Sphaerotilus montanus: one gene and its partner. The protein of the gene in region 2 binds, or shares a complex with, the protein of the main gene of each other region. Links are inferred from orthologs where the notes say so. Each region holds a gene or a part of one and is shown on either strand. Other genes may lie near its edges.

Region 1 (3,002 bases), 680 kb from region 2 along the record:
TCGGTGACAGCCTGTCCGCCGGACAATGGACGCCTGTTCCACTGCTGCCCCGGGCCACCACTGCCATGACTGTCGACGCGCGCACTGCTGCTTCCACCTCTTCCTTGCCAGGCCGACGTCTGGCCGGTGCCGCCGTGCTGGCGGCCACGTTCGCCCTGGGCGGCTGCGGCGTGATGGCCGTGGCCGGTGCCACCGCCGGGGCCGCGATCTCCATCACGGGGGCGGTCGTCTCCACCGGCGTCAAGGTCACCGGCAAGGTGATCGAGAAGACGATCGATGTGGTGACGCCGTCCAGCGGCGACTGATCTCGCCGCCAGAGGCCGATCAGTCGATCGGCGTCAGCTTGGCGACGCTGAGCGCCAGCCACTTGGTGCCGTGGCGGCCGAAATTGACCTGGGCGCGGGCGTCGGCTCCCTTGCCTTCCAGCGCCAGCACCACGCCCTCGCCGAACTTGTTGTGGAAGACCGCCTGTTTCGGCCGCAGACCATGGCCGGAGGACTCGGCCGCACTGCGCGCCATCGCCGCCGGCACGGGAGATGCCCACGAGGGCGGTGGTGCCGGTGCCGGTGTCCACGCCGGCCGTGACGGCGCGCCGTAGCCGCCACCAAAGCCCGCACCCGACCCGAAGGCCTGCCGCTTCGGCGTGAGCCACTTCAGCGCTTCCTCGGGCAGCTCGTCCAGGAAGCGGCTCTTCACGTTGTAGCGCGTCTGGCCGTGCAGCATGCGCGTCTGGCTGTGGCTGATGTAGAGCCGCTGGCGGGCGCGGGTGATCGCGACGTACATCAGCCGGCGCTCTTCCTCCAGCCCGTCGGCCTCGGTGACCGAGTTCTCGTGCGGGAACAAGCCTTCTTCCAGCCCGGTGATGAAGACCGCGTCGAACTCCAGCCCCTTGGCGGCGTGGACCGTCATCATCTGCACGGCGTCCTGCCCGGCCTGCGCCTGGTTGTCACCGGCTTCCAGCGCGGCGTGGGTCAGGAAGGCGGCCAGCGGTGACAGGATCTCGCCCGTCTCCGCGTCCGGCAGCAGCTCGCTGGCCGTCGGTCCGGTCTGGCCCATCTCGTCCACCGGCAGCGCCACCGCGTCCTTGCCGAAGCCCTCGATCGTGACAAACGCTTCCGCCGCGTTGACGAGTTCCTCCAGGTTCTCGATGCGGTCCTGGCCTTCCTTCTCGGTGCGGTAGAAGTCGATCAGCCCGCTGGCGGCGAGCACCTGCTCGATGATCACGCGCAGCGTCTGGCCCTGGGTGCTGGCGCGCAGGCCGTCGATCAGGCGGTTGAAGGCGGCGACCTTGGCGCCCGCCGTGCCACCCAGGCCGCTGACGCCCTGGTACAGGCTGCGGCCGCTGGCGCGGGCGACCTCCTGCAACTGCTCGACCGAGCGCGTGCCGATGCCGCGGGCGGGGAAGTTGACGACACGCAGGAAGCTGGTGTCGTCGTTCGGGTTCTCGATCAGGCGCAGGTAGGCCAGCGCGTGTTTCACCTCGGCGCGCTCGAAGAAGCGCAGGCCGCCATACACGCGGTAGGGCACGCCCGCATTGAACAGCGCCGATTCGATCACCCGCGACTGCGCATTGCTGCGGTAGAGCAGGGCGCATTCCGAGCGCGCCATGCCACCCCGGTGCAACTGCTGCAGCTCCTCCAGCAGCCACGCCGCTTCCGCGAAATCGCTCGTCGCTTCGTAGATCCGCACCGGCTCGCCCGGCCCGGCCTCGGTGCGCAGGTTCTTGCCCAGCCGCCCGGTGTTGCGCGAGATCAGCGCGTTGGCGGAGTCGAGGATGTTGCCGAAGCTGCGGTAATTGCGTTCCAGCTTGATCAGCCTGGCGACCCGGAACTCGCGCTCGAAGTCGGCCATGTTGCCCACGCGGGCGCCGCGGAAGGCGTAGATGCTCTGGTCGTCATCGCCGACGGCGAACACCGCGCATGGCACATCCCCCTGCGCCGGATCGCCCGCGAACATCTTCAGCCAGGCGTACTGCAGCCGGTTGGTGTCCTGGAACTCGTCGACCAGGATGTGCTGGAAGCGGTGGCGGTAGTGCTGGCGCAGCGCGGCATCGTCGCGCATCAGCTCGTAACTGCGCAGCATCAGCTCGGCGAAGTCGACCACGCCCTCGCGCTGGCACTGGTCCTCGTAGGCCTGGTAGATCTCGGCGAGCTTCTGGCTGTGCGGGTCGTGCACGTCCACGTCCTTCGGGCGCTTGCCTTCTTCCTTGGCGCCGGCGATGAACCAGGCGACCTGCTTCGGGACAAACCGCTCCTCGTCGAGCTTCATGCCCTTGATGACCCGCTTGACCGCGCTGAGCGAGTCGCCGCTGTCGAGGATCTGGAACGACTGCGGCAGGCCGGCCTGTTTCCAGTGCGCGCGCAGGAAGCGGTTGCACAGGCCGTGGAAGGTGCCGATCCACATGCCGCGCACATTGAACGGGAGCATCGCGCCGAGCCGCGTGAGCATCTCCTTGGCGGCCTTGTTCGTGAAGGTCACCGCCATCAGCCCGCCCGGCGAGACCTGGCCGGTCTGCAGCAGCCAGGCGATGCGGGTGGTCAGCACACGGGTCTTGCCCGATCCGGCGCCCGCCAGGATGAGCCCCGGCTCGGGCGGCAGCGTGACCGCGGCGAGCTGTTCGGGGTTGAGGTTGGCGAGCAGGCGGGACGACACCGGCGCGGCGGGGTCGTGGGGCATCGGGGAGTCCGGGGATTCGTGCATCGGGAAATTCTACGTGGCGGGTCTGAATGGCCCGGTCATCGGGCGGCCGATGGCCCGCAACTGCACAAGTCGGGCGGACACGGGCGGTTCCGGTGTGGCGGACACCTGCGAATGCGGGTGCGCACGGCGCCGCCGGCAGGGTGTTCATTTCGTACCATTAAACACAATTAGAAACAAATAGCCGCGCCGCCGCCGGCTCCGCCACCATGAACCTTCCGTGCTCTTCCTGGCGCCTGCCGAGGCGCATGCTGCTGCTGACCGCCACGGCGGCACTGCTGGCGTGCAACAGCGAGGAGCCTGAC
Region 2 (6,132 bases):
TCGATCTCGACCTTGCCGGTGGCCTGCGCGGCATCGACGTGGAAGATCACGCCGTGTTCGCGGCAGATCGCGCCGATCGCCGGGATGTCCTGGATCACGCCAATCTCGTTGTTCACGAACATCACCGAGGCGAGGATCGTGTCCGGGCGGATGGCGGCCTTGAACTTGTCCAGATCAAGCAGACCATCGGCCTCCACGTCGAGGTAGGTCGCCTCGAAGCCCTGGCGCTCCAGTTCGCGCACGGTGTCGAGCACGGCCTTGTGCTCGGTCTTCACCGTGATGATGTGCTTGCCGCGCGTCTTGTAGAACTGCGCAGCCCCCTTCAGGGCCAGGTTGTTGGACTCGGTCGCGCCCGAGGTCCAGACGATCTCACGCGGATCCGCCTTGATCAGACCGGCCACCTGCGCCCGCGCCTTCTCGACCGCCTCTTCCGCTTCCCAGCCCCAGGCGTGCGAGCGCGAAGCGGGATTGCCGAAGTGCTCGCGCAGCCAGGGAATCATCGCGTCCACCACGCGCGGATCGACCGGAGTCGTCGCGCCGTAGTCCATGTAGATCGGGAAGTGCGGGGTCATGTCCATGTTGAACCTGGTCGTTCTGCAGCGTCTGCTCGCATGAGCGGCGCACCGCAGAACCTGTGGTGATTACTTGGTGAGCGCCGAACCCAGCGCAAACACCGAATTGGGCGCCGTGATCTTGATCGGCTTGACCACGGGCTGGCTGGAGATGGCCCGCTTGACGGGGGCCTCCTCCACCGACACGCCGCGGTTGAGCTGATCGTCGACCAGGCTCTTCAGCGAGATCGAGTTCAGATACTCCAGCATCTTGGCGTTCAGGCTTGCCCACAGGTCGTGCGTCATGCAGCGCCCCGTGTCCTCGCCCATGCAGTTCTCGCCACCACCGCAGCCGGTGGCGTCGATGGCTTCGTCCACCGCGACGATGATGTCCGCCACGGTGATGTCCTCGGCCTTGCGGCCCAGCGAGTAGCCGCCACCCGGCCCACGGGTGCTCTCGACCAGCTCGTGCCGGCGCAGCTTGCCAAACAGCTGCTCCAGGTAGGACAGTGAAATCTGCTGGCGCGCGCTGATCGCTGCCAGGGCCACGGGGCCGCTGTGTTCGCGCAAGGCCAGATCAATCATCGCGGTGACCGCGAACCGACCTTTGGTTGTCAATCGCATGGCTTTAAGCTCCTGTAACTCGCGTTCGGCACCGCAACGGATGGCTGCGAACCGGGGCAGCAAGTCGGGTTGGACCCTCGCCCTCTTTCCCGAGTGATTTACTCGATTATAGCGAGGTGCGCCGCCGGTCACAGCTGTGGCGTCAGCGGGCACCCTGAGGCGAGTACAGGTATTCGAGCAGGCCGTCGCACGCAAGTTCCACCAGATCGAGAACATGTTCAAAGCCGGGTGCGCTGCCGTAGTACGGATCAGGGACGACGTCGCCCGCACCGGGCGGCGCAAACGACATCAGCAGGCGCACCTTGGCAAGTGCATCGGCCGGCGCATGAACGGCCAGATGGTCCAGGTGCGTCCGGTCCATGGGCACGATCAGGTCGAACCGGTGGAAATCGGCCAGCACGACCGGTCGCGAGCGCAACCCGGTCAGATCGTAGCCGCGCCGGGCCGCGTGCGCGATGCTCCGCGGGTCCGGTGCATGGGACAGCTCGTGCGAGGCCCGGGTGCCGGCCGAATCGACCACGATCCGCCCGTGCAGCCCCGCCTGCTGGACCCGGTGGCGCAGCACCGCCTCCGCAGTGGGCGAACGGCAGATGTTGGCGGTGCACACCATCAGCACCCGCTGGACGGCACTCATCGCGCCCCCTTGGGAAGCAGCACGGCGATCTGGTCGCCACCTGCGGCGCCAAACGCCTGCTCGCGCAGCAGCGCCAACTGGTCGCGCAGCCGGGCCGCCTTCTCGAATTCGAGGTTCTTGGCGTGGTCGAGCATCTGCTTTTCGAGCAGCTTGATGCGCCGCCCCAGGTCTTTCTCGGACAGCACTTCCACCTCCGCCGCGGCGTGCAACTGCGCGAGCTCCTGCAGATTGTCCTTGCCCGACTTCTCGCCGTAGACGCCGTCGATCAGCTCCTTGACATGCTTGCGGATGCTCTGCGGCACGATGCCGTGCGCGGCGTTGTGCGCGATCTGCTTGGTACGGCGGCGCTCGGTCTCGTCCATCGCCTTGCGCATCGACTCGGTGATGCGGTCGGCGTAGAGGATGGCGTGGCCATGGAGGTTGCGCGCCGCCCGGCCGATGGTCTGGATCAGGCTGCGCTCGGACCGCAGAAAACCTTCCTTGTCCGCATCAAGGATCGCCACCAGCGACACCTCGGGAATGTCCAGCCCCTCGCGCAGCAGGTTGATGCCCACCAGCACGTCGAACGTCCCCAGCCGCAGGTCGCGCAGGATCTCGACCCGCTCCACCGTGTCGATGTCCGAGTGCAGGTAGCGCACCTTCACGCCGTTTTCGCCCAGGTAGTCGGTGAGCTGCTCGGCCATGCGCTTGGTCAGCGTCGTGATCAGCACCCGCTCGCCGACCTCGACCCGCAGGCGGATCTCCTGCAACACGTCATCGACCTGCGTGGTGGCCGGCCGCACCTCGACCACCGGGTCCACCAGCCCGGTCGGCCGCACCAGTTGCTCGACCACCTGGCCGGCGTGGGTGTTCTCGTAGGCGGCAGGCGTAGCGGACACGAACACCGCCTGGCGCATCTTGGTCTCAAATTCCTCGAACTTCAGCGGCCGGTTGTCCAGCGCGCTCGGCAGGCGAAAGCCGTACTCGACCAGCGTGGACTTGCGCGCCCGGTCGCCGTTGTACATGCCGCCGAACTGGCCGATCAGCACATGGCTCTCGTCCAGGAACATCACCGCGTCCGGCGGCATGTAGTCCACCATCGTCGGCGGCGGGTCGCCTGGTTTGGCACCCGAGAGGTGGCGCGTGTAGTTCTCGATGCCCTTGCAGTGGCCGACCTCCTGCAGCATCTCCAGGTCGAACCGGGTGCGCTGCTCCAGCCGCTGCGCCTCGACCAGCTTGCCTTGCGAGACGTACTCGGCCAGGCGCTCGCGCAACTCGGTCTTGATGCCCTCCATCGCCTCCAGCACGCGCTCGCGCGGCGTCACGTAGTGGCTGGCTGGGTAGATGGTGAAGCGCGGCACCTTCTGGCGAATCCGGCCCGTGAGCGGGTCGAACAGCTGCAGCGTCTCCACCTCGTCGTCGAACAGCTCCAGCCGCACCGCCAGTTCCGAGTGCTCGGCAGGAAAGACGTCGATCGTGTCGCCCCGCACGCGGAAGGTGCCGCGGGTGAAATCAGTCTCGTTGCGCGTGTACTGCATGCGGATCAGTTGCGCGATCACGTCGCGCTGGCCGATCTTGTCGCCGACGCGCACGATGAAGCGCATCTGCGTGTAGTCCTCGGGCTTGCCGATGCCGTAGATGGCGCTGACCGAGGCGACGATGATGGTGTCGCGCCGCTCCAGCACGCTCTTGGTCGCGGACAGGCGCATCTGCTCGATGTGCTCGTTGATCGCGCTGTCCTTCTCGATGAACAGGTCGCGCTGCGGGACGTAGGCTTCCGGCTGGTAGTAGTCGTAGTAGCTGACGAAGTACTCGACCGCGTTCTTCGGAAAGAACTCGCGGAACTCGGCGTAGAGCTGCGCCGCCAGCGTCTTGTTCGGCGCGAAGACGATCGCCGGGCGGCCGAGGCGGGCGATGACGTTGGCCATCGTGAAGGTCTTGCCCGAGCCGGTGACGCCGAGCAGGGTCTGGAAGGTCAGACCGTCCTGGATCCCTTCGACCAGCTGGTCAATGGCCGCAGGCTGGTCACCCGCGGGCGGATACGGCTGAAAAAGCTGGAATGGCGAATCCGGAAAGGACACAAAACGCCCCTCGGTCGCTGGCTGGTCCGTCTCGATCTTGTCAATGTGGCTCATGCGGCTCCCGACCCGCCGTTAAAATCGGCGCAACCGCCCAGCCTACCTGAAGGTAGCGGCTCTTTCCACAACACGTCCCGCCGGACCCCCTGTCATGTCCCTCTTCTCTGCTGTCGAAATGGCCCCGCGCGACCCGATCCTGGGTCTGAACGAACAGTTTGGTGCCGACACCAACCCCGCCAAGGTCAACCTGGGCGTAGGCGTCTACTACGACGACAACGGCAAGCTGCCCCTGCTGAAGTGTGTCATCGAAGCCGAACGCCAGATGTTCGAAGCCCCGAAGGCCCGCGGCTACCTGCCCATCGACGGCATCGCCGCCTATGACAAGGCCGTGCAAGGTCTCGTGTTCGGTGCAGACAGCGCCGTGGTCACGGGCGGCCGCGTCGCCACCGTGCAAGCCATCGGCGGAACGGGCGGCCTGAAGATCGGCGCCGACTTCCTGAAGAAGGTCAACCCGAACGCAACGGTCCTGATCTCGGACCCGAGCTGGGAAAACCACCGCGCGCTGTTCACCAACGCCGGCTTCACGGTCGGCACCTACCCGTACTACGACGCCGAGAACAAGGGCATCAATTTCGCCGGCATGATCGACGCCCTGCGCGCGGCAGACGCCGGCACGGTGCTGGTGCTGCACGCCTGCTGCCACAACCCGACTGGCTACGACATCACCGATGCCCAGTGGGACGAAGTGGTCGCGGTCATCAAGGAACGCAATCTGGTCGCGTTCCTGGACATGGCCTACCAAGGTTTTGGCGAAGGCATCGCTGAAGACGGCGCCGTGATCCAGAAGTTCGTCGCCGCGGGTCTGGACTTCTTCGTCTCGACCTCGTTCTCGAAGAGCTTCTCGCTGTATGGCGAGCGTGTCGGCGGCCTGTCGGTGGTCTGCGCAAGCAAGGAAGAATGCGCGCGCGTGCTGTCGCAACTGAAGATCACGATCCGCACGAACTACTCCAACCCGCCGACGCACGGCGCACAAGTCGTCGCCACGGTGCTCAACACCCCGGCGCTGCGCGCCATGTGGGAAGAAGAACTGGCCGGCATGCGTGTGCGAATCAAGCAGATGCGCGTGCTGCTGGTCGACAAGCTGACCGCCGCTGGCGTGAAGGGCGATCTGAGCTTCATCACGCGCCAGAAGGGCATGTTCAGCTACTCCGGGCTGAACAAGGACCAGATGGTTCGCCTGCGCGGCGAGTTTGGCGTGTATGGCGTGGACTCGGGCCGCATCTGCGTGGCCGCGCTGAACACCAAGAACATCGACTATGTCGCTGATGCGATCGTCAAGGTGATGTGATCCGAGATCATCACGGATCGAAGAGCGCCCTGCGGGGCGCTTTTTTCATGGGTGGAACCGATTGCACAACGTTGTTGAAGGAATCTGTTCCCCCCAAAGCAAAAACCCCTCTGACCGTTGAGATCAGAGGGGGTTGCAGTGTAGAAGCCTGACGATGACCTACTTTCACACGCGCGGTGCGCACTATCATCGGCGCTAAGTCGTTTCACGGTCCTGTTCGGGATGGGAAGGGGTGGTTCCAACTTGCTATGGTCGTCAGGCATAAAGGGTCTGCTCAGGGGTCAGGCTGAGCAGGAATTCGCAGAGTCGAATCTGGTATTGATTGCGTTGTACAAGCTGGTTGTACGCACAGACTTGTCAAGTACGGTTCACTGAATACTGCTTTGACTTTGATGTCAAAGTTATAGGGTCAAGCCTCACGAGCAATTAGTACTGGTTAGCTTAACGCATTACTGCGCTTCCACACCCAGCCTATCAACGTCCTGGTCTTGAACGACTCTTCAGGGGGCTCAAGGCCCCGGCAAGACTCATCTTGAGACGAGTTTCCCGCTTAGATGCTTTCAGCGGTTATCTCTTCCGCACATAGCTACCCGGCGATGCCACTGGCGTGACAACCGGTACACCAGAGGTGCGTCCACTCCGGTCCTCTCGTACTAGGAGCAGGCTCTCTCAATCTTGCAGCGCCCACGGAAGATAGGGACCAAACTGTCTCACGACGTTTTAAACCCAGCTCACGTACCTCTTTAAATGGCGAACAGCCATACCCTTGGGACCGGCTACAGCCCCAGGATGAGATGAGCCGACATCGAGGTGCCAAACACCGCCGTCGATATGAACTCTTGGGCGGTATCAGCCTGTTATCCCCAGAGTACCTTTTATCCGTTGAGCGATGGCCCTTCCATACAGAACCACCGGATC

Evidence for each region.
Region 1: the proteins of uvrB (region 2) and BDD16_RS15280 are in contact, whole or in part, in a crystal structure (PDB 7EGT), measured with the Thermus thermophilus proteins. The link is inferred for Sphaerotilus montanus from one-to-one orthologs. Residues at the interface, in WP_096411307.1 of Thermus thermophilus: Glu23, Leu25, Arg26, Asp27, Gly28, Glu29, Arg30, Phe31, Arg55, Glu326, Asp327, Phe328, Glu379, Ser382, Gln383, His398, Gly400, Arg401; in WP_096412145.1 of Thermus thermophilus: His654, Arg656, Phe657, Gln666, Asp668, Glu669, Lys680, Arg681, Leu682, Ser683, Lys685, Tyr686, Ala687.

Annotation. Positions count from the first base shown.
Region 1 is NZ_JACCFH010000001.1:3,341,270-3,344,271, forward strand. It holds BDD16_RS15280 (UvrD-helicase domain-containing protein), read right to left. Parts: upstream 2,677-3,002; coding sequence 325-2,676; downstream 1-324. Other genes in the region: BDD16_RS15275 (hypothetical protein), read left to right, coding at 66-305; BDD16_RS15285 (discoidin domain-containing protein), read left to right, coding at 2,907-3,002. UniProt on the Escherichia coli protein: A helicase with DNA-dependent ATPase activity. Unwinds DNA duplexes with 3'-5' polarity. Translocates on single-stranded DNA with 3'-5' polarity. Initiates unwinding more efficiently from a nicked substrate than double-stranded DNA.
Region 2 is NZ_JACCFH010000001.1:2,659,771-2,665,902, reverse strand. What follows is about bases 1,365-4,332. They hold uvrB (excinuclease ABC subunit UvrB), read right to left. Parts: upstream 3,924-4,332; coding sequence 1,806-3,923; downstream 1,365-1,805. Other genes in these bases: BDD16_RS12090 (amino acid aminotransferase), read left to right, coding at 4,018-4,332; BDD16_RS12100 (low molecular weight protein-tyrosine-phosphatase), read right to left, coding at 1,365-1,809. Also shown: BDD16_RS12110 (IscS subfamily cysteine desulfurase), read right to left, coding at 1-578; BDD16_RS12105 (Fe-S cluster assembly transcription factor), read right to left, coding at 642-1,175; more of BDD16_RS12100, read right to left, coding at 1,318-1,364; more of BDD16_RS12090, read left to right, coding at 4,333-5,214. UniProt on the Escherichia coli protein: The UvrABC repair system catalyzes the recognition and processing of DNA lesions. A damage recognition complex composed of 2 UvrA and 2 UvrB subunits scans DNA for abnormalities.